Xanthobacter dioxanivorans: one gene and its partner. The protein of the gene in region 1 binds, or shares a complex with, the protein of each later gene. Links are inferred from orthologs where the notes say so. Each region holds a gene or a part of one and is shown on either strand. Other genes may lie near its edges.

Region 1 (12,282 bases):
GACCGGCTGGTCATCAATGAAGGCGACTTCTTCGACGCCCTCGGCCGCCGGCTGAAGGTGGAGGAGATCCCCGCCCATTGAGCGCATGCATCCCGGAGGCCGACGGGATGCGCCACGCTCATGCCGTCGGCCTGGCCACCAACCTCGGTCTTCGGTCGACGCCGGGCGGGGTTTCGCTCACCTGCCGGGCGGGCTTGAGCGCGGGCCATCACGTCAGGCACATCGGCCCCGGCGTTAGGACGTTTCTCCGTTTCACGGTATCGGGAAAACGCCCTAAGCCTTTGCGCGATCGCGTTTTCTTCACGCGAGCCGGTTTCCACCACCCTCGAAAACGCTCTATTCGATGGGAAAATCGAAATAGGTGTCCGGATAGGGCTCGCTCTTCAGGGTGAAGTGCCACCATTCCTTGTCGAACGGCTTGAAGCCGTGGCGCGCCATGAGGTCGGCGAGCAGTCGGCGGTTGGCCTTCTGGGCAGCCGACACGGCGCTGGATTGCGGCCAGGACTTCGGGCTGAACAGGTCGAAGGGCGTGCCCATGTCGAGGTCGGCGCCGGTGGCGCTGCTGAACAGGGTGAGATCGAGGGTCGACCCACGCGAATGGCCGGACCGGGCGGCGATGTAGCCCTCGGCGAACAGGTCCTTCTTGTCCACGTCCGGATAATAGGCCGCCTTGCTCCGGGTGTCGGCCAGGTCGCTCGCCCAGCGGGCGAAATGCGCCACGGCGCGGGCCGGGCGATAGCAATCGAAGATGCGCAGGCCGAGCCCCTGCTTGCGTGCGTCCGCAGCCACCCCCGCCAGCGCTTCGGCCGCCGGCCGGGTGAGGAAGCAGCGGGCCGCGCCGTAGCCGTCCACCCGCGCGCCGACAAAGTTCTGCGTTCCAAAATAGCGCACGTCGAACACGGCGTCGGGCACCACGCCGGCCACGTCGACAAACAGGTCCGGTCGGTCGGTGCGGGCATCGGCCGCCAGCGGCAATCCGGCAAGGCTCAGGGCGAGGGCAGCGGGCTTCACCAGTCGGTCCATCAGGAAGGAGGGCATGGCGGTTCGCAAGGGGGTTCGCAGCCAGCATAGGGCCGCTCCGCCCCGAGGGGAACCACCGGGACCTTCGCCATGCGCGAGTCAGCCGGCGCGCGCCGGCTCCTCGGGCCGGGCCGGAGGGTCATCCATGGGGACGGGATCGGGAAAGGGATCGCGCCGCGGCTCGCGGGAAGGATCGTCCTCCGGCAGCGGGGGAAGGTCGGGGCCCGGCTCCGGCGGCGATGGCGGCTCCTCGAAGGGATGCGGCGGCAGGATCGGGGGGTCCGGCGGCCGGAATGGATCCGGATGAAGCGGGGCCGCGACCTGGACCGCAGCGGGTGGGCCACCCGCCATCGGGGAAAGAGCGCCGGCTGCGGGCGCCATGACGCGGGCCGGTGCGTTCCCGGCCGGATGGGTCAAGCGTTCCATCCGGGCGGAACGCGGCTCCCGCCGGCATGTTCCGCCGGCGGGCCCCATGTCCGCTGCGGCAGCCCGCGCCGCCGCATCCGCTTCAGGAGAAGAATTCGGTGATGGACTGCCAGATGCTCTTCTTCGGTGCGGCGGCCGCGCCCGCCTCGGCCGGCTTGCCGCCGGCGCTCACGGTTCCGGGCGCCGCCTGGGACTTGGCCACAGCCTCGGGCGAGAACGCCGCGGCGAAGACATCGATCTTCGCGAGGGTCACCGGCCCGGCCATGCCGTCGGCCTCCAGGCCGTTCTTCTCCTGGAACGCCGACACCGCCTTGGCGGTGCCCGCGCCGTAGGCACCGTCAGCGGTGATGCCGAGGGCGGCCTGCAGCTTCTTCACCGTCTCGCCCTTGCTGCCCACCGTCAGCAGGACCAGTTCCGGCAGGGCGAGGGCGGCGAAGGTGTCCGGCCCGGCGATGCCGTCCGCGGCAAGACCGTGCTGCTTCTGGTAGGCCTTCAGGGCCTCCTCGGTGGCGGGGCCGAACTGGCCGTCCGCATTCACCCCGAGCTTGGCCTGGAGGATTTTCACCGGCTCGCCGGCGAGCCCGCGTTTCAGTAGAGCCATTTTAGTCCCCGTTGCAGGAGGGTTGGGCCAACAGCACAGTTATAGACGCTGCCGATGACAACGGCAGCGGAACTGAACGGGGTCCAAAAAGAAAAATGCCGGGCCCGGTTAGGAGCCCGGCAAGTATCGCCGCAGAGCGGCGAACCTTCCAGAGGGGAACAGCTGACGCACCGCACAGGATGCAATCAGCGCTTGGGTAAAGTGCCCGTCCGTTAGGCATTTTGCAATGGAGACTGATCGCATATCAGGCATGTGCCCAGCGCTTGGCTCGACGGCGTGACAGGCACCAGTTTACCATCGACGGTCATAAATCAGTAATTCCAGCGCTGCGCCTTGGAGATGAGAAAGTCGCGGAAGACCTGGATGCGCGCCACCGAGCGCATTTCCTGCGCGTAGGTGAAATAGGCCTCCAGCTTCGGCGTCTCGCGGTCGGTGAAAAGCTGCACCAGGGAAGTGGAATCGTCGGAGAGGTAGTCGGGCAGCGTGCCGATGCCCACCCGCGCTCCACGGCGCGCTTGAGGCCGAGCACGTTGTTCACCTCGAAGGCGGGAATGCGCGGGGTCGAGCCGTCGCGGCCGGCATGCTCCAGCCAGTTGAGCCCCTGGAAGTAGGAGGGAATCGGCCCGCCCAGCAGCAGGATGCGATGCTTGTCGAGCTCGTCCAGCGAGCGCGGGTGGCCGTGGCGCTTCAGATAATCGGCCGAGGCGTAGGCGTGGAAGTGAACGGTGAACAGCTTGCGCTGCACCAGGTCCGGCTGGACCGGCTGGCGCATGCGGATGGCCACGTCCGCCTCGCGCATGGCGAGATCCAGTTCCTCGTCGGTGAGGATGAGCTGGATGCGGATGTCGGGGAACAGGTCCACGAACTCGCCCACCCGCGCCGTCAGCCAGTGGGTGCCGAGCCCCATGGTGGTGGTCACGCGCAGGTCGCCATTGGGCTTCTCCCGGCTGTCGGTGAGCTGCGCGCGCGCCGATTCGAGCTTCAGGAACACCTCATGGGCGGTGCGGTAGAGCAGCTCCCCCTGCTCGGTGAGGATGAGGCCGCGGGCGTGGCGGTGGAACAGGGGTACCTTCAGCTCGGCCTCGAGCGCGGAGACCTGCCGGCTCACCGCCGATTGCGACAAGCCCAGCGTCTCGCCCGCATGGGTGAACGAACCGGCTTCGGCGGCGACGTGGAAGACCTTCAGCTTGTCCCAATCCATCAGCCCCAGCCCCTCACCCGTCACCGGCCATTCTCCGCCGGGACTGCCACATGGTTCAATCGGTTAGAACGAAGAGTCCGGCGCCGCGCCTTCACACAGATGCCTCCATCGCGGAAGCACCTGCCTCCGGGACGGGGCGCGGCGGGAGGCGGGCTATTCGGCCGCCTTCGCCACGCTTTGGTGCGCCAGGAAGCGTTCCGCCTCCAGTGCGGCCATGCATCCACGGCCCGCCGCCGTGACCGCCTGGCGATAGATGTCGTCGGCCACGTCGCCCGCCGCGAACACGCCCGGAACCGACGTGGCCGTGGAATCGGGAGCGGTCCAGACGTAGCCGCTTTCCTTGAGCCTCAACTGGTCTTTCACCAGCTCTGTGGCAGGCGCATGGCCGATGGCGATGAATATGCCGTCAGCGCCGAGCTCGGTGAGGGCACCGGTCCGCACGTCGCGCAGCCTGGCGGCGGTGACCTTGGTGATGGCGTCGTCGTTCAGGCCGACCACCTCGGCGAGCTCCGCATTCCAGACCACGTTGACCTTGGGATTGGCGAACAGGCGCTCCTGCAGGATCTTTTCGGCGCGGAAGCCGTCACGGCGGTGCACCACCGTCACCTTGGAGGCGAAGTTGGTGAGGAACAGCGCTTCCTCTACCGCCGTGTTGCCGCCGCCCACCACGACCACCTCCTTGCCGCGATAGAAGAAGCCGTCGCAGGTGGCGCAGGCGGAAACGCCGAAGCCGCGATAGGCCGCCTCGCTCTCCATCCCCAGCCAGCGCGCCTGGGCACCGGTGGCGAGGATCACCACGTCGGCCACGTAGGTCGCGCCGGATTCGGTCACCATCCGGAACGGCCGATGGGAGAGATCAAGGCTCGCCACGTGGTCGGCGATGATCTTCGTGCCCATGTGCTCGGCCTGGGCGCGCATCTGCTCCATCAGCCACGGACCCTGGATCGGGTCGGCGAAGCCGGGATAATTCTCCACATCGGTGGTGATGGTGAGCTGGCCGCCGGGCTGGATGCCCTCGAAGAGCACCGGCTCCAGCATCGCGCGGGCCGCATAGATGGCCGCAGTATAGCCGGCGGGGCCAGACCCGATGATGACGACCTTCACGTTCTGGGCAGTCATAATGTCCTCGGAAAACGCTGCGTCGGGCCCTGCGCCGACGCCATGCGGCGCGCCCGGAGCCTGTCCCGCGCCAGCGCGGGAGCCATGCGCGAATGTAGGGGCTCTCCTGCACCGCCACAAGGCACCGGCTCCGCTGCCGATCGAAGCGTTCCGCCGCAGGGCCGCGCACGGCGGCGGAACGCTTCGCGGACGCACCCCGCGAAAGATTATTTCGTTGCGTTGCGGCAAACGCGCACTAAGGTGCCGCTGTCCGTTGCCCCACAGGAGCCTCGCCTTGACCGTTCGCCTCGACGCTGTCGATTGGAAGATCCTCGACGAGCTGCAGCGGGATGGGCGCATGACCAACGTGGAGCTGTCACGCCGCGTCGGCATCTCCGCCCCGCCCTGCCTGCGCCGGGTGCGGGCGCTGGAAGAGGACGGCATCATCCTGGGCTATCGGGCGCTGCTCGAGGAAAAGCGGCTCGGCTACGACCTGATGGCCTTTGCCATGGTGCACCTCATCAGCCAGGCCGAAACGGACCTCGACGCCTTCCAGCAACGCATCGCCCAATGGCCTCTCGTGCGCAGCGCCTGGATGCTCTCCGGCGACGTGGACTTCCTGATGCTGTGCGTGGCGCCGGACCTGCGGACCTTCCAGGCCTTCGTGCTGGAGATCACCGCCGCGCCGAACGTGCGCAACGTGAAGACGGCGCTCACCCTGAAGCAGGCCAAGAACGCCCCCGTTGTGCCGCTGGAATCGGGAGTGCCGAAAGGCGCCTGAGGGCGGCTCCGCAGCGCGAAGCCCGTGCGGAGCGATGTTCCCCCCGGGCGAGCCGGGGGACCACGCCGCCACAAGAGGCGAGAAGCGGGAAAGCCGGCGCCCGGACCGTCGAGCCGGCGTATCCGGCTCAGGCCCAGCGCACCCCGACGATCTCGAACGATCGCGCGCCCTTCGGGGTCACCACCTCCACGGAAGAGCCCTTCTTCTTGCCGATGAGCGCCCGCGCCACGGGAGAGGAGATGGAGATGCGGCCGGCCTTCGCGTCAGCCTCGCTGTCGCCGACGATCTGCCAGACCTTCTCCTCCTCGGTATCCTCGTCGACGAGGGTGACCGTGGCGCCGAATTTCACCACGTCGCCCGAAAGCTTGGACACGTCGATCACCTCGGCGCGCGACAGCTTGTCCTCCAGGTCGGCGATGCGGCCCTCGTTCAGCGACTGCTGCTCCTTGGCGGCGTGATACTCCGCATTCTCGGACAGGTCGCCATGGGCGCGCGCCTCGGAGATGGCGGCGATGATGCGCGGACGCTCCACCTGCTGACGCTGCTTCAACTCTTGCTCGAGGGCGGTGTAGCCCCCCGCCGTCATGGGAATCTTCTCCATGGGTCCTTCTTCAGACCTCCTGAAATGTCGGCGCGCCGGATTCGCCGTGAACCGGCGCATCCGACGCCTGAAACAGAGCCGCGGCCTGAAGCGCGGCGCTCCAAAACCTCGGCGACCGCCCGCGCGGGGAGACATCTCCCACAGCGAAGGCTCCGCCGCCCCCCTCGGCCATCCGGCGAGGGGAGACGACAACGAAAACGCCCGTGGCGGAACGAGATTCCACGCGCGCCGCGTCCAACCGGGGACGCAGAGTCAGGCGACGGAGGCTTTCCCCCGCGCCAGATCGGACGCCCCGTGCCCACCGGCACTGAAATAGCCCTGCAGCGGGCGCACCGTCAGATCGCCGCCCACATAGGCCTTGATCCCCTGCGCCGCAGCTATGGCTCCCGACAGCGTGGTGTAATACGGCACTTTCTGCAAGAGGGCCGCCCGCCGGAGCGAACGGCTGTCGGCCAGGGCCTGCGCCCCCTCGGTGGTGTTGAAGACGAGCTGCACCCCGCCGTTCTTGATGGCGTCCACGATGTGCGGCCGGCCTTCCAGCACCTTGTTGATCTTCGCGGCGGGCACGCCCTGCTCCTCCAGGAAGCGCTGGGTGCCGGAGGTGGCGATCACCTTGAAGCCGAGCTCCACCAGCATCTTCATGGTGGGCAGGATGCGGACCTTGTCGGCATCCTTCAGCGACACGAACACCGTACCGGACTTGGGCACCTTGGTGCCGCCGCCGAGCTGGCTCTTGGCGAACGCCACGCCGAAATCGGTGTCGAGGCCCATCACCTCGCCGGTGGAGCGCATCTCCGGCCCCAGCACGGTATCCACGCCGGGGAAGCGGGCGAAGGGGAACACCGCCTCCTTGATGGCGATGTGGCCGATCTTCGGCTGCACGAGATGGAAGCCGGCGAGCTTCTCCCCCGCCATCACCCGGGCCGCGATCTTGGCGATGGGCAAGCCGATGACCTTGGCCACGAAGGGCACCGTGCGCGAGGCCCGCGGATTGACCTCCAGCACGTAGATCTCGTCGCCCTTGATGGCGTACTGCACGTTCATGAGCCCGACCACGCCCAGCGCCAGCGCCATGGCGGCGGTCTGCTTCTCCAGCGCGGCGAGGATGTCGGGCGTGAGGGAATAAGGCGGCAGGGAGCAGGCGCTGTCACCCGAATGGATGCCCGCCTCCTCGATGTGCTCCATGATGCCGGCGATGAACACGTCCTTGCCGTCGCACAGGGCGTCGACGTCCACCTCGATGGCGTCGGACAGATAGCGGTCGAACAGCAGCGGGTTCTTGCCCAGAACGGTGTTGATCTGGCCGGTCTTGTCGTTGGGATAGCGGGCCTTCACCTCCTGCGGCACCAGGCCTGGGAGGGTCTCCAGCAGGTAGTCGCCGAGCTGGCTCTCCTCGCGGATGATCTGCATGGCCCGGCCGCCCAGCACGTAGGACGGGCGCACCACCATGGGGTAGCCGAGCTCGGCCGCCACCAGGCGCGCCTGCTCCACCGAATAGGAGATGCCGTTGGCCGGCTGGCGGATCTTGAGGCGATCCAGAAGGGTCTTGAAGCGGTCGCGGTCCTCCGCGAGGTCGATGGCGTCCGGCGAGGTGCCGAGGATCGGCACTTCCGCGTCTTCCAGCGCCTTGGCGAGCTTCAGCGGCGTCTGGCCGCCGAACTGCACGATGACCCCCTTCAGCGTGCCGTTGGTCTGCTCGCGGGCGATCAGCTCCAGCACGTCCTCGGCGGTGAGCGGCTCGAAATAGAGCCGGTCCGAGGTGTCGTAGTCGGTGGAGACCGTCTCCGGGTTGCAGTTGACCATGATGGCTTCATAGCCCGCGTCCTTCAGGGCGAAGGCGGCATGGCAGCAGCAATAGTCGAACTCGATGCCCTGGCCGATGCGGTTCGGCCCGCCGCCGAGGATGATCACCTTCTCCCGGCCGGAGGGTTGCGCCTCGTCGGCGAGCGTGCCGGCGAAGGGTGTCTCGTAGGTGGAGTACATGTAGGCGGTGGGCGAGGCGAACTCGGCCGCGCAGGTGTCGATGCGCTTGTAGGCGGGGCGCACGTCGAGGGCCTGGCGCCGCGTGCGCACCTGCGCCTCGGTGAGGCCGGCGAGGCTGGCGAGGCGCGCGTCGGAAAAGCCCATCGCCTTCAGCCGGCGGAAGGCGCCTTCGGTGCCCGGCAGGCCGAAGCGGCGGACCTTCGCTTCCATCTCCACGATGCCGCGGATCTCGGCGAGGAACCACGGATCGATCTTGCAGGCCGCGTGGATCTGCTCGTCGGTCAGGCCGAAGCGCATGGCCTGCGCCACGTACAGCAGGCGGTCCGGCGTGGGCGTGCCCAGCGCCGCGCGAATGGCATTCTTGTCGTCGCCCTGCCCGAGGCCCTCGATCTCGATGTCGTCGAGGCCGGTGAGGCCGGTCTCCAGCGAGCGCAGGGCCTTCTGCAGGGATTCCTGAAAGGTGCGGCCGATGGCCATGGCCTCGCCCACCGACTTCATGGCGGTGGTCAGGGTCGGCTCGGCACCGGGGAACTTCTCGAAGGCGAAGCGCGGCACCTTCGTCACCACGTAGTCGATGGTGGGTTCGAAGGAGGCCGGCGTCGCCCCGCCGGTGATGTCGTTCTCGATCTCGTCCAGCGTGTAGCCGACCGCGAGGCGCGCCGCGACCTTGGCAATGGGAAATCCCGTGGCCTTGGAGGCCAGCGCCGAGGAGCGCGACACCCGCGGGTTCATCTCGATGACGATGAGCCGGCCGTCCTCGGGATTGACCGCGAACTGCACGTTGGAGCCGCCGGTCTCCACCCCGATCTCGCGCAGCACCGCAAGCGATGCGTCGCGCATGATCTGGTATTCCTTGTCGGTCAGCGTCAGCGCCGGCGCGACAGTGATGGAATCGCCGGTGTGCACCCCCATGGGGTCGATGTTCTCGATGGAGCAGATGATGATGCAGTTGTCCGCCTTGTCGCGGACCACCTCCATCTCATACTCCTTCCAGCCGAGCACGCTCTCCTCGATCAGCACCTCGGAGGTGGGCGAGGCGTCGATGCCGCGCTCGACGATCTCGATGAACTCGGCCTTGTTGTAGGCGATGCCGCCGCCGGTGCCGCCCATGGTGAAGGACGGGCGGATGATGGCGGGCAGGCCCACCACCTCCAGCGCATCGAGCGCCTGGGAGAGGGTCTTGATCTGGCGCGAGACGGGCGTGGACAGGCCGATCTTGGTCATGGCCTCGCGGAACAATTCGCGGTCCTCGGCCTTGTCGATGGCCTCGGCGGTGGCGCCGATCATCTCCACGTCGTATTTTTCGAGCGTACCCATCTTCTTGAGCGACAGCGCGCAGTTGAGCGCGGTCTGCCCGCCCATGGTGGGCAGCAGCGCGAAGCCCTTGGAGCGGTCGCCGCGCTCCTTCTCGATGATCTTGGTGACGATCTCGGCGGTGATGGGCTCGATATAGGTGGCGTCCGCCATGTCCGGGTCGGTCATGATGGTCGCGGGATTCGAGTTGACGAGGACGACCCGGTATCCTTCCTCCTTCAGCGCCTTCACCGCCTGCGTGCCGGAATAGTCAAACTCGCAGGCCTGCCCGATCACGATGGGACCGGCGCCGATGATGAGGATGGTTTCGATATCGGTGCGTTTCGGCATTTCTGTCTGGCGCTCTCCACCGTCGCCGACCGGCCCGACAAGGCCCGGATCCGGCAGCGGGATCAGTTTCGTCGAAGCATCGGGGCGTGGATGCCGGCCGGCGCTCGCAGCCTTTCCCTATCGCGCTCCGGGCGCAAAAAAAGGGCCGCGGGTCACGCGCCCCCGAAAGGATCGAGCACCGCCGCGGACCTCGTCCGAAGCGTGCGCGCATGAAGGCGGAGCGAGTGCGAGGACATCACACCTCGAGAATTCTCTTCACCCTGCGCGCTGATGGGCTTCCTTAGACCATAATTTACGGCGACGGAAGCCGCCACCCGATCCTTCATCGCCGGAGCCGACACAGGTGCCGTCTTCCCTCGCCGGTCTGGTCCACAGATACCGCGACCTCGTCCGGCAGTTCTCCACTTTCGTCGGGGTGGGGCTCGCCGCCACCGCCGCGCATTTCGCCGCCCTCACGCTGGTGGTGGAGGAGGACCTGCTCGGCCCGGTGGCCGGCTCCGCGGTGGGCTTCGTGGTGGGCGGGATCGTGTCCTATTCCCTCAACCGCCGCTACACGTTCGAAACCACCCGCTCCCACGCCGGAGCGGTGCCGCGCTTCATGGTCATCGCCGGGGTGGCCTTCGGGCTCAACGGCCTGCTCATGGAGCTGCTGGTGCATCGGCTGGGGCTGTTCTACCTCCTTGCCCAGGCCATCACCTCCGGCCTCATCATGCTCTGGACATTCTCCGGCTACCGCCTGTGGGCGTTCGCCCACCGCCCCGGCGCGCGCCAGGCCTGAGGGATCCGACCGGTCAGGGCCTGAACGCCTGGAAGGCCATGCGCTGCTGGTTGTGGCCCACATTGGGCTGCACGCGACGCGCTACGAAGCCCGCTCCCTCCAGCAGAGCGCGCATCTCGCTTTCCTCATAGGTGGTGAGGCCCAGCTCGCCCCGCAGCCGGCGATAGGGCGAGAAGTACATCCGCGCGAGGCCGGTGAGCGCCGCCGGCAGGAATTTCTCCCGGATGGCGAGGCCGAGCAGCGCGCCGGCGTCCACCACCGCGCTCACATGCGGGGGAATCACGTCGGCAACCAGGATGCTGCCGCCCGGCGCCAGCTGCACGCGCCAGCGGCACAGCAAAGCGGACAAGGCCTCGCGCGTCAGATACTGGGCGACGGAATTGCACACGATCAGGTCGAAGCTCTCCGGCGGAAGGGCTTCCACCTCCTCGGGGGAGCGCACGCAGATGTTCGGCACCCGCGCGAACCGCTCCGCCAGCCGCGCCCGCACGGCGGGGGCCGCGTCGCTCAGCACGAGCAGGCCGCAGCGACGGGCCATGGCCTCGGCGCCAAGCGCGTCGCCGCATCCGAAATCGAGCACCCGCGCCCGCGGCCCGGGAACGAAGCGCGCCAGGTCGGCGGCGATGCGCGCATAATGCACCTGCCGGTGACGCTCGTTCACATAGATGGCGTTCTCGCCATTCCAGAACGAGATCCAGTCCGCCATCCGGCCATCTCCATCCCCCCAAGCCATGCCGCTAGGGAAGCTCGAGAGATATCCGACGTACCGGGCAACCTCAACGATAATTCACCCAGAATACGCCGACCGTCGGGTTCGCGGCGCGCACGGCCGGATCGCTGGACGCCACGCTTTTCGGCCCCGAGATCCGCGCCTGCGCCGCGCCGCCGAGGCTGGCGGGCAAGGCGAGCTGCACGCCGAGCTCGCAGCCCCCGCCGATATTGGCGAGCTTGCCGCCGCGCCAGTCCCCCACCACGCCCCCGGCCGCCCCGCCGAAGCCCTGGATGCGGAAGGGCTTGCCGTTCGCCTTCTCGAGGTCGGCGAGGCTGGCGCCGATGGAAATGCCGTTGACGCTCCAGGCGCTGGTCTCGGTGAATGCCACGCGGCGGGGAAAGGCGAGGCTGGCCGGGTCCTTCCAGGCGATCTCGAGGCTCAGGGCCGGGTCGTTGGGCAGCAGCACGATGCCGGGGGCGGTGCTGCCGTCCGGCGAGATGATGTTGCCGCTCACCACGTTGCCCTGGCCGAAGTCGGCGGCGATGTTCACCGCCGTCGTATTGGGCGCGAACGGCCCTGCGCACTGGAACTGGCGCGGCCCGGCGGTGGGCTTCGGGATGGACACGATGGTCTCGGAATAGTCGCCGAAATCGTCGGTCTGCTTGACCACGCCGGTGCCCCAACTGTCCGGGTTGCCCTGGCAGGCGGCAAGGGTCGCGGCCCCGGCGAGCGCGAGAACGAGGCGGGCGGGGAGGCGACGCGAAACCATGGCACTCTTCTCTACCGGAGGGACGCTGCGCCGGCCCGCGGCGCCGCCCGGCCGCCAGGTCCGGGCCGCCCTGCCCCCGCGGCCGGCGAAATGCCTTTCTAGAGCACGCGCCGATCCGCGCGCAATGCGGGCGAATCGGCGCGTCACAGGGCATTCATCGGCGGCGGTTTTTCTGCTCCGGTGGGCGGACGGGGGGAGGTCACGATGAACGAGATGCGGACGACACCCGCCGAGGAGCTCGGCAGATCGGTCCAGGACTATATCGACGAGGCGCCCGTCTGGCGCGACGGCACCCGCGTCGCCAGCGTCCCCATGACCGGCATGCAATGGCGCATCTGGTGGCTCGCCGCCGCCGGCAAGTTCTTCGAGGGCCTGGTGGTGTTCATGACCGGCGTGGCCCTGCCGCTCATGGCGAAGGAATTCGGCATGGACGCCTTCCAGCACGGCATCCTGAGCGCGGCGAGCCTGGCCGGCATCCTCGTCGGCGCCCTGCTGCTCGGCGGCCTTGCCGACCGCTTCGGCCGCAAGTTCATGTTCGTGTTGGAGATGATGATATTCATCGTCTTCCTCGCTTTGCTCGCCGTGAGCCCCACCTATGGCTGGACGGTGACGTTCCTGTTCGGCATGGGCGTCGCCCTCGGCTGCGACTACCCCACCGCCCATCTCGT
Region 2 (11,200 bases), 340 kb from region 1 along the record:
GCTAGAACGCTCTCAGCTCAAGGGCGCGTGGTGGCGCCTGGCTTCGGCACTTGAGGTGCCGGGAGAAAGAATATGAACGCACTGGAACTTACGGCCCTTGGCCTTTTCGGGATCGTGCTTTCGCTGGCGGTCACCGGCATCTCCGCGGACAAGCCCTACATGACCGCCGCAGGCGGCATGGGCATTCCGGTGGAGGACGTCCTTCTGCAGGCCCCCGAACCGCGCTTCGCCCAGGTGCGCCACGCGGCGAACGACGCGGTCGCGCCCGCCATGGCGGTGCCCCGCGGGAACTGATCGGAAAAAAGGAAAAAGAGGGAGCGGCAAGCCGCCCCCTCCAGGTGGGCCCGGGGTAGGTGGGCCAAAGGCGTTTTCGGCGGGCCGGTTCGGCCCGCGCGCTCAGCCGGCGACCTTGGCGCCGCTCGCCTTCACCACCTCGGCGGCGGTGGCGCCGGCCACGAAGCGGGCGCGGAGCGGCTTGAGCACCAGGAGGGCCATGAGCGCCGCGACGGCGTTGACCGCGGCGGTGATCATGAACACCAGGTCCCAGTTGCCCAGGCTCGCCACGGCGACCGATGCCATGGGGACCACCAGCGATGCGGTGCCCTTCGCGGTGTAGAGGAGACCGGCATTGGTGGTGGCGTAGCGCGAGCCGAACGTGTCGCCGCAGGTCGCCGGGAAGAGCGAGTAGATCTCGCCCCAGGCGAAGAAGACGAGCCCCGTCAGCAGCACGAACAGCACCGGGTTGGAGCCGAAGTGGGCGAGCGCCAGCACGCCGACAGCCTCCAGGCCGAAGGCGATGAACATGGTGTTCTCACGCCCGATATTGTCCGACACCCAGCCGAAGAAAGGACGGGTCAGGCCGTTCAGCACCCGGTCGATGGACAGGGCGAAGGTCAGCGCCGGCATGGTGAGGCCGAGCAGCGACACCGGCACGTCGGCGATCTTGAAGTCCTTGGCGATGGAGCCGAGCTGGGCCGTCGCCATGAGGCCGCCAGCCGCCACCAGCACGAACATCAGATACATGACCCAGAACACCGGGGCCTTCAGCATCTCGCCTGGGCCGTAATTGCGCCGGCTCTGGTTGACCGTGGGGACGGCTACCACCGGAAGCTGGCCTTCCTTCGGAGCCGCCAGGAAGAACGAGAGCACGAGAACGACCGCGCCCTGGATCAGGCCGAAGAAGAGAAAGGTGTGCTCGTAGCCCTGCGACTTGATCATGGCCGCGATGGGCACGATCGTCAGGGCCGATCCGGCGCCGAAGCCGGCGGCGGTGATGCCGGCGGCAAGGCCGCGGCGATCCGGGAACCATTTCAGCGCCGAGCCGACGCAGGTCCCGTAGACGGCGCCCGCACCAGTACCGCCGAGGGCGGCCGAGATGTAGAGCATGGTGAGGCTGTCCGCCATCGAGTTCAGCACCCAGGACAGACCGCAGAGAATGGCGCCGACGAAGACCACGATGCGCGGGCCGAACTTGTCCACGAACCAGCCCTCGACCGGCACCAGCCAAGTCTCGAACACGACGAAGATGGTGAAGGCCACCTGGATGGCGGCGCGGCCCCACTGGTGCTTCTCGTTCATCGGCTCGACGAACAGCGTCCAGCCGTATTGCAGGTTGGCGATCATGGACATGCACACGACGCCAATGGCGAGTTGCAGCCAGCGCCCGCCCAGGGGACCCGCGACGGGGCCTGCGGCGGGACCGCGCGTGGGCGCGGAGGTGTTCTGAGGCATTTCCTTCCCTTTCTCACTGGGGATCATCGAGAGCGATGAACGGCCCGTGACGGTCGCCATTCTGTTGCGGGCTTCTTTGCGCCGTTGATGTTCGGCCGACCCGCTCGCGTACCACGGAGAAAGGTGTATCGAAAATATCGTATACATAATGCATGTAACAGCTACCTAACCGCTACATCCGCTGTATTACAGGCTTTCAGGGGCGACTGCGACAGCCTGAAGGCGAATACCCCCGGCCTTCAGTGGCCTTTTTCTTGATTCCTTCTGCGCCACGCCTGCGCGAATATCTGCCCAACACTTTGCCATACGCTCTTACAATTGCGGCAATGCATCATGCGGGCTGCCGATACCGTCGTGACCGCGGTGCGCATGGGGCGGATGGGCGTATGCGTGTACGGGCTTCGGTCCTTCGCCAGGCACGGCGCGGACAAAAAAAGCCCCGGCGCAGGCCGGGGCTTGAGGAACCGCCACAAGGACGGTGGAGGGACTTTTTATCCGCTCACGTGATCACGGACCCCCGGCGTCGGGTAAACCCGCCATGCGGCACGTGGCGGCATGATGCGACCATGATGGGACAAGGCTCAGGCCGTGACCTCGCGCGTCGCCGCGGCCCGCGCCGCAGCCTCCGCGTTGAGGCGATGGTGGCGCGCCAGCATGGGCCGGAGCACGAACAGGGCGCCGAAAGCGGCCGTCAGGTCCATGGCCGCCACGGTGTAGAGCACCGTGGTCCAGCTTCCCGTCGCCTCCATCAGGATGTTGGCGAGCGGCACCAGCAAGGCGGCGAAGCCCTTGGCCGTGTAGAGCATGCCGTAGATCTTGCCGATATGCTTGGAGCCGAACGTATCCGCGGCCGTGGCCGAGAACAGGGAATAGACTTCGCCCCAGGCCAGGAAGACCACGCCCGAGAGGATGATGAAGGCCCATGGATTGTGGCCGAACGTCCCCAGCGCGACGATGCCGATGCCTTCCATGGCGAAGGCGAAGAACATGGTCTTCTCACGGCCGATATGGTCCGAGATCCAGCCGAAGAAGGGCCGAGAGAAGCCGTTCAGGATGCGGTCCAGCATCAGCGCGAACGGCAGAGCGGCCATTGCGAAGAAATAGAGGTTCACCTCGATATGCTTCACGCCGAGGTCTTCGGCGATCACGCCCAGCTGCGCCACCGCCATGAGGCCGCCGGACACGGTGAGGACGAACAGGGTGAGCATGATCCAGAACACCGGGGTCTGGAGCGCCTCGCCCAGGGTGTAGTCGCGCCGGCTCTGGGCCACGGTGGAGGAATAGACGACCTCGGTCTTCGACGGCGCCCGCAGGAAGCCGGCGGCGAGCAGGATGACCGCGCCCTGCACCAGGCCGAAGGTGAAGAAGGTCTCCTGGTAGCCGCTCGACTTGATCATGGCGGCGATGGGCAGGATGGTGAGCACCGTGCCCGAACCATAGCCGGCGGCGGTGAGCCCCACGGCGAGGCCGCGCCGGTCGGGAAACCACTTCAGCGCGGCGTTCACGCAGGTGGCATAGACACAGCCGACGCCGATGCCGCCGACGGCGGCGGCCACGTAGAGCGCGGTGAGCGAGGTCGCGTAAGAGTTCAGCACCCAGGAGAGGCCGGTGAACAGGCCGCCCACCATCACCATCACCCGCGGCCCATACTTGTCGATGAAATAGCCTTCGATGGGGGTGAGCCAGGTCTGCACCACCACGAACACGGTGAAGGCCACCTGCACCGAGGCGCGCGTCCACCCGTGGGTGCTGACGATCTCGGGCACGAACAACGTCCAGGAATACTGAATGTTCGCGGCGGCAACCATGCAGACCACGCCGGCGATCAATTGCATCCAGCGATTCGTCGCTGGTGCCTTAACTGCAGCTTCAACCATCTTCCTACCCCTTGGCACAATTTCTTATTTTGGTGTTGGTAACCGCCTCATCCTCTTTTCCCTCATGAGGCGGCGGATTGCTCGGACGGGTGATTTTTGCTCCCGTCAGACGGCACCGGCGGCACGCATGCCGGCGATCTCTTCTTCAGTGAAACCGAGGTCGGCGAGCACCGCCTGCGTGTGCTCGCCCAGCAGGGGAGCACGGTCCACCGGAACATGGCTCGCCGAAAGCTGTATCGGCGAGCCGAGCGTCACGTAGCTGCCCCGCTCGGGGTGCGGCACCTCCACCAGGAAGCCGCGCTCGTAGAGCGCCCGGTCGTCCAGGATGTCCCGGGTGGAAAGCACCGGGCCGCAGGGCACGTCGATGGCCTTGAGCGCGGCCATGACCTCGAACTTGGTGCGCTTCACCGTCCAGCGCTCGATGATCTCGAAGCACTGGTCGAGGCGCTGGGCGCGGGCCTCGTGGGCGGCGAACTTGGGATCGTCGATGAGGTCCTTGCGGCCCACCAAACGCATCAGCGGCGCCCAGCCCTGGGGCTGGATGATGACGTAGCAGAAGTCATTCTCGCCCCCCGGCGCGCAGCGCAGCGCCGCTCCCGGCTGGCCGCCGCCGGACGCATTGCCGGCGCGGGGAACGCAATCGCCCTCGGGAGCGCCGGGATATTCGGTGAGCGGACCCGCGTCGAGACGCTGCTGGTCGCGCAGCTTCACGCGCAGCAGGTTCATGACGCAATCCTGCATGGCCACGTCCACCCGCTGGCCCTCGCCCGTCACCGTGCGCTGATAGAGGGCGGCGAGGATGCCGGCGACGCAGTGGATGCCGGTGCCGGTGTCGCCGATCTGGGCGCTGGAGGCGGTCGGCGGGCCGGACCGCCATCCGGTGGTGCTCATGGCGCCACCCATGGCTTGGGCGATGGTCTCATAGGCCTTGGCATCAATGCCGGAGGCCTCCGCGAAGCCGCGGATGGAGGCATAGATCAGGCGCGGGTTACGGGCGCGCACCGCCTCGTAGCCGAAGCCCTGGCGCTCGAGCACGCCGGGGCCGAAATTCTCCACCATCACGTCGCAGGCGTCGATGAGGCGCCCCAGCGCCTCCTGGCCCTGCGGCGTCTTGATGTTCAGCGTCACGCTGCGCTTGTTGGCGTTCAGCATGGTGAAATAGAGACTGTCCACATTGGACTTGTCCCGCAGCTGCGAGCGGGTGATGTCCCCCCGCCGCGGCATCTCAACCTTGACGACATCCGCCCCCAGCCACGCAAGAAGCTGCGTCGCCGACGGGCCGGACTGCACGTGCGTCATGTCCAGGACGCGTACGCCGTCGAGCGCGTTGCCCATGCACCACTCCCGGATTTCCTAGCCCTTGTCTTGCTGGGTGCCGGTCTGCGCCGGCTTGGACTGACCCTGAGGATCATCGCCCGTGGCACTGTGTACGACATTACGTATGCCAGATACCAAGACTAACATCATCATTTCCCCGCCGCAATCTTCTTCAGCGACGATGGGTCAGCTCCCCCCGCCGGGCTCAGCGCAGCGGCGTGAGGTGGGCGTCCATGCCGCCCAGCGCGGGATCGAGAAGGGTCTTCATCTCCGCTTCCCGCAGGTAGTGGCGCATGAGGTCAGTGGCGCTGATGACGCCGATGAGCGTGTATTCTTCCATCACCGGCAGATGCCGCACCTGGTGCTCGTCCATGAGACGCAGGACGGTGGCGATGCCGTCGTCGAGGCGGCAGGAGATGACCTCCCGCTTGAGCAGGCTCGCAAGCAGCATGCGCGGGGTGTTGCTTCCGTGCTCCAGAAGCGCGCGCGTCACGTCGCGCTCGGAGAACACGCCCATCACGGTGCTCCCCTCGGTGCCGCAGATGTCGGTGACGATGACGGAGGAGATGTTCTCCCGCTTCATCACCCGGACGGCGTCGGCCACGGTCTCCTGCATGCGCAGGGTGACAACGCGGGTATGGCGCTTCTCGCGCAGGATATCGTCGACGGTGATCATGATGTCCTCCCCTGGCGGCGCCTGCCGCCTCGTATGCGGACCGTTCAATGCGGCCCTTGGACACTGATGCTGGTATTCAGAATACATTCTGTCAACGCGCAGTGCGGGAGGAGGGAGGGGGGATTTTGCTGCATCGCAACGACAGGGCGCAGCTATCCATGCGTCATTACCTGCCCTAACGCCTATTCGGCGATCTGATATGATGTATTCAATACGCCGCGCGGAGAATCACACGTTGCGGCGGGCGGTGGGAATTCCGGCGACCGGCCGAGCGCGTCGACGAGCCTAAGGCGAAGGGGTGCGATGACGTACCAGGATATCAACGTGAAGCCGATCGAGACGGAATCGAGCTTCCGGATGAAGGCCTACAAGGCGCTGAAGGCGGCCATCATGGAGATGGACATCTACAGCCACCCCGAGGAAATCCGCCTCGAGGAGCGTCAGCTCTCCGAGAAGCTGGGCGTCTCCCGCACGCCGATCCGCGAGGCCATGACCCTTCTGGAGCAGGAAGGGTTCGTGCGCTCGGTACCGCGCCGCGGCATCTTCGTGGTCCGCAAGTCCAAGCGGGAGATCATCGAGATGATCACCGTCTGGGCCGCCCTAGAGGGCATGGCGGCGCGGCTGGCCTGCGAGCGGGCGAGCGAGGCCGAGATCCGCCTCCTGCGCGAGAATGTGCGCGCCTTCGCCAACCGCGACCCGGAAGAGTTCGTGTCCGAGTATTCGGAGGCCAACCTCGCCTTTCACAAGCTCATCATCCGCATGTCCGGCTGCGCGCTGATCGGCGAGACGACCGAGAGCCTGTTCCCGCATATGCGCGGCGTGCGCAAGGTCACCATCGGCCAGGATCACCGGGCGCAGCGCTCCATCCTCGACCACACCCGCATCGTGGAAGCCATCGAGAAGCGCGACGCGGATCTTGCCGAGCGTCTGGTGCGCGAGCACACGCTGGGCCTCGCCCGGCACGTGGCAGAGCACGGCCACTTCCTCGACTGACCTTGCCTGGACTGACCTTGTCCGGACGGACCTTTCCGGACTGACCTTTCCGGACTGACCTTTCGGTGTTTTCGGATTAAAGAGGGGGGCGCCCCTCCGGGGGAGAAGGGACCCATGCGGCATGGGTCCGCACAAGGGCAGCCTCCTCATCCCATGCGCTATGCCAATCTCGTCAAGAACATCTCCAACTGGCCCACCTACTTCGCCTTCAAGTACGGCCTGACCCAGGCGCCCGTGGCCCATTTCCGGCTGCGCTCGGGCGTCGAGGTGAAGGTGCCGCGCGAGGTGCTGCACGAGTTCAAGGAAGTGTTCTTCGACGAGGCCTACCTCAAGGGGATGCCGCTCCCGGTGCAGCCCGGCGATACCGTCGTCGACATCGGCGCGAACATCGGCGCCTTCAGCATGTTCGCCCTGCATCGCCTGGCGGCCGGACGGGTGATCGCCTTCGAGCCGGACCCGGTCAATTTCGCTCACCTGTCCGCCAACGCCGCCCTCGCCGCCGGCCGGCTGGTGCCGGTGCCGCAGGCCATCTCCGACACGGCGGGGGAAATGACCTTCCATCGTGGAAATGCAGGCGGCGTCTCCACCTCCGGTTCGCTGCTGAGCACGAAGGGGGAGAAGGTGACGGTGGCGACGACGACGCTCGAGGAGGCCTTTGCCCGCCACGGCATCGAAAGCTGCGCCTTCCTCAAGATGGATTGCGAGGGCGCCGAGTTTTCCATCCTCTATGGCGCGTCCGACGGCGTGCTGAAGCGCATCCGCCAGATGGTGATCGAGGTGCATGACCAGAAGCAGTCGCCGCGCACCCGCGCCGACCTGAAGGCCCACCTCGTCGCCAAGGGCTTCCGTCTCAGGGACGGCATGCACGATCTGCTGTGGGCGTGGCGGGAGGACTGAACCTTCCCGAAGCCCTCGCCACTCCGAGGCCTCCCTGGCCCCCCAACGAAAAAGGCCGGCTCCAGGATATCCCCGGCGCCGGCCTTTTCAGTCCAGGGGCGGCGCGCTCAGGCCGCCTTGCTCTTCTCGATCATCTGCACGAAGCGATCGAAGAGATAGTGGCTGTCGTGCGGGCCGGGGCTCGCCTCGGGATGGTACTGCACCGAGAAGACCGGCCGGTCGGCCAGCGCGATGCCGGCATTGGAGCCGTCGAACAGGGAGACGTGGGTCTCGATCGCATTTTCCGGCAAGCTGCCACGATCCACGGCGAAACCGTGGTTCATGGAGGTGATCTCCACCTTGCCGGTGGTGAGGTCCTTCACCGGGTGGTTCGCGCCGTGGTGCCCCTGGTGCATCTTCATGGTGCGCCCGCCCACCGCGAGGCCGATCATCTGGTGGCCGAGGCAGATGCCGAAGGTGGGCACGCCGCTGGCGATGATCTCGCGAATCACCGGCACCGCATATTCCCCCGTCGCCGCCGGATCGCCCGGGCCGTTGGAGAGGAAGACGCCGTCCGGCTTCAGCGCCAGGATGTCCCCGGCCGAGGCCGTGGCCGGCACCACCGTCACCTTGCAGCCGGCGCTGGCGAGCAGGCGCAGGATGTTGCGCTTCACGCCATAGTCCACCGCCACCACATGGTGGCGGGGCGCATCCTCGCGGCCGTATCCGGTCGCCCAGCCCCAGGTGGTCTCGTCCCAGGCGAAGCGCTGGGCCGAGGTGACGCCAGGCACGAGGTCCATGCCCACGAGGCCGGGCCACTGGCGCGCCTCGGCCTTGAGCGCGTCGAGATCGAAGACGCCGTCGCGGGAATGGGCGATGACCGCGTTGGGCATGCCGCCCTCGCGGATGAGGGCGGTGAGCGCGCGGGTGTCGATGCCGCTGATGCCGGGGATGCCGCGCGCCTTCAGCCACTCGTCGAGGTGGCGGGTGGCGCGGTAGTTGGACGGCTCGGTCACCGCTGTGCGCAGCACCACGCCGCGCACGCCGGAGGACTGGGCCATGGACACCGTCTCGATGTCCTCTTCGTTGGTGCCCACATTGCCGATGTGCGGGAAGGTGAAGGTGATGATCTGGCCCGCATAGGAGGGATCCGTGAGGATCTCCTCGTAGCCGGTGATGGCGGTGTTGAAGCACACCTCGCCAGCCAGGCTCGCCTCGGCACCGATGCCGAAGCCTTCGAGCACCGTGCCGTCGGCGAGGACGAGCACAGCCGTGGGCTTGGGCTCGCTCCAGCCTTCGGCGGGGGGCGTCGCATCCCGGCCCGCGGCCGGGGCGGTCAGGGCGTGGTCTTGTTCGTTCGTCATGGATCGCCTAGATAGAGGCTCACGCGCGACGTTTCCAGCGTCAAGCGCGTGAATTTGTGCGTCGCGGTGCATGTGGACCCGCAGATGTCGGGCCACGGCTGCGGTCGAAAGCGCGGTCGAGCGGACGCAGGGAGCCTCCTGCGGAGGCGTGGCGGCCACGCGGAAGAGGCCCGGCCGCCTTCTCCCTCCCGCGCCAGCACTTCCATCCGGATCACAATTGCAACAAGGACAACGTTCCGTGCTTCGTGACGACATCAATGCGGCTCTGAAAGAGTCACTGAAGGCCCAGGACAAGCGCCGCACCGGCACGCTGCGCCTGATCAACGCGGCGCTGAAGGACCGCGACATCGAGCAGCGCGGCCACGGCAAGGACCCCCTGACCGACGACGAACTGCGGGCGCTCCTCGCGAAGATGGTGAAGCAGCGCGAGGAGAGCGCGAAGATCTATGACGAGGCCGGGCGCCCCGAGCTCGCCGCGCAGGAGCGCGAGGAGATCACCTACATCCAGGCCTTCCTGCCGCAGCAGCTCTCCGAGGCCGACACCCGCGCCGCCATCGCCGCGGTGATCGCCGAGATCGAGGCCAAGGGCATCAAGGACATGGGCCGCACCATGGCGGTCCTCAAGGAGCGCCATGCCGGCGCCATCGACTTCGGCAAGGCCTCTGGCTGGGTGAAGGACGCGCTCACCAACGCGGGCTGACGCTGTCCGCCCCACCTTTGGGGCCGCCCCGACCACGCGTCGGCGGCGGCTCCAGGCCCCGCCCGCGCGCAAAAGGCGCGTGCGCCGGCAACCCGATGGCGGGGACGGCCGGCGTCCGGCAGCAGCGCGCCTGACCGCGGGCAGGCCGCAGAAAGAGAATTTAACACCGGAAGGTGGTATTCAGGACATCGGCCAGCGAACCCGTGACAGCCGGGCCCGTGCCGAAAGGGCCGGCCGATCAGCGATTGCCTTGGCCCCGACTGCGGCGGGCAGCATGTGCGCACGCATTTCGCGAGATGACCGGCTGTGGATAACGAGGATAGTGCGAGCCGGCGCGGCCGGCGCGGCCGCGCCCCCCACCGGCATGCGATCGGCGCTGCCGCACCCGCTCCTGTTTCGCTAGACTGATGGGCTGACGCCCCGGACCCTGACCCGAATGCGCTTCCCACCCGCCTTCCTCGACGAGATCCGCGCCCGCCTCCCGGTGTCCGAGGTGGTGGGCCGGCGGGTCCGGCTGAAGAAGCAAGGACGCGAGTTCGCCGGCCTCTCCCCCTTCAACGCGGAGAAGACCCCGTCCTTCTTCGTCAATGACCAGAAGGGCTTCTACCACTGCTTCTCCTCCGGCAAGCACGGGGACGTGTTCGACTTCCTGATGGAGACCGAGGGCGTGCCCTTCGGCGAAGCGGTGGAGCGTCTCGCCTCCATGGCCGGCCTGCCGGTACCGCAGGCCACCCCCGAGGCGGCGAAGAAGGAAGAGCGCCGGCGCACCCTGTTCGAGGTGATGGCGCTGGCCGCCCGGCATTTCGAGGAGACGCTGCAGTCACGCCTCGGCGCGAAGGCGCGCGGCTATCTCGCCGACCGCGAGCTCGGCGCCGCCACCCAGAAGCGATTCGGCCTCGGCTACGCCGCGGGGGAGCGCTTCCACCTCAAGGAGGCCCTCGGCAAGGCAGGTGTGCCGGTGGAAGACATGGTGGAAGCCGGCCTGCTCATCGCCGGCGACGACATTCCGGTACCCTACGACCGTTTCCGCGACCGGGTGATGTTCCCCATCACCGACCTGAAGGGCCGTATCGTCGCGTTCGGCGGCCGGGCCCTGGAGAAGGACGTCCCGGCCAAGTACCTGAATTCGCCGGAAACCCCGCTCTTTCACAAGGGATCACTGCTCTATAACGGCTTCGCCGCCCGCACCGCCGCCCAGTCGGGGGCGCGGGTGATCGCGGTGGAAGGCTATGTGGACGTGATCGCCATGGCGGAGGCCGGCTTCGGCGCCACCGTCGCCCCCCTGGGCACGGCGCTGACGGAAGAGCAGCTGCAGCTGCTCTGGCGCATGTCCGAGGAGCCGCTGCTGCTGTTCGACGGCGACAAGGCCGGCCGCCGCGCCGCCCATCGCGCCATCGACCTCGCCTTGCCGCACCTGAAGGCCGGCCGCAGCCTCGCCTTCGCCGCCCTGCCGGAGGGGCAGGACCCGGACGACCTCATCCGCCGCTCCGGCCGCGAGGCCATGGAACAGGTGCTGGTGCAGGCCCGGCCGCTGGCGGCGGAATTGTGGGCGCGGGAAAGCGAGGCCGCCTCCCTCGACACGCCGGAACGCCGGGCGGCGCTGGAAGGGCGCCTGAACGAGGTGGTCTCGGCCATCGCCGACGAGACCGTGCGCAAGCACTACCGG

Evidence for each region.
Region 2: the proteins of carB (region 1) and carA are in contact, whole or in part, in a solved structure (PDB 1KEE), measured with the Escherichia coli proteins. The link is inferred for Xanthobacter dioxanivorans from one-to-one orthologs.

Annotation. Positions count from the first base shown.
Region 1 is NZ_CP063362.1:3,195,002-3,207,283, reverse strand. Bases 5,781-9,714 are described here. They hold carB (carbamoyl-phosphate synthase large subunit), read right to left. Parts: upstream 9,356-9,714; coding sequence 5,981-9,355; downstream 5,781-5,980. Other genes in these bases: EZH22_RS14935 (GtrA family protein), read left to right, coding at 9,699-9,714. Outside these bases: EZH22_RS14975 (hypothetical protein), read left to right, coding at 1-81; EZH22_RS14970 (M15 family metallopeptidase), read right to left, coding at 337-1,038; EZH22_RS32400 (peptidoglycan-binding domain-containing protein), read right to left, coding at 1,529-2,047; trxB (thioredoxin-disulfide reductase), read right to left, coding at 3,402-4,370; EZH22_RS14950 (Lrp/AsnC family transcriptional regulator), read left to right, coding at 4,642-5,127; transcription elongation factor GreA, read right to left, coding at 5,255-5,728; more of EZH22_RS14935, read left to right, coding at 9,715-10,133; EZH22_RS14930 (class I SAM-dependent methyltransferase), read right to left, coding at 10,147-10,839; EZH22_RS14925 (hypothetical protein), read right to left, coding at 10,910-11,614; EZH22_RS14920 (MFS transporter), read left to right, coding at 11,819-12,282. UniProt on the Escherichia coli protein: Large subunit of the glutamine-dependent carbamoyl phosphate synthetase (CPSase).
Region 2 is NZ_CP063362.1:3,540,090-3,551,289, reverse strand. What follows is about bases 6,717-9,568. They hold carA (glutamine-hydrolyzing carbamoyl-phosphate synthase small subunit), read right to left. Parts: upstream 8,835-9,568; coding sequence 7,599-8,834; downstream 6,717-7,598. Other genes in these bases: EZH22_RS16475 (GatB/YqeY domain-containing protein), read left to right, coding at 9,073-9,534; EZH22_RS16485 (FkbM family methyltransferase), read left to right, coding at 6,717-7,491. Outside these bases: EZH22_RS16515 (hypothetical protein), read left to right, coding at 73-294; oxlT (oxalate/formate MFS antiporter), read right to left, coding at 397-1,731; oxlT (oxalate/formate MFS antiporter), read right to left, coding at 2,313-3,539; frc (formyl-CoA transferase), read right to left, coding at 3,714-4,943; EZH22_RS16495 (CBS domain-containing protein), read right to left, coding at 5,131-5,601; EZH22_RS16490 (GntR family transcriptional regulator), read left to right, coding at 5,905-6,594; more of EZH22_RS16485, read left to right, coding at 6,709-6,716; dnaG (DNA primase), read left to right, coding at 9,971-11,200. UniProt on the Escherichia coli protein: Small subunit of the glutamine-dependent carbamoyl phosphate synthetase (CPSase).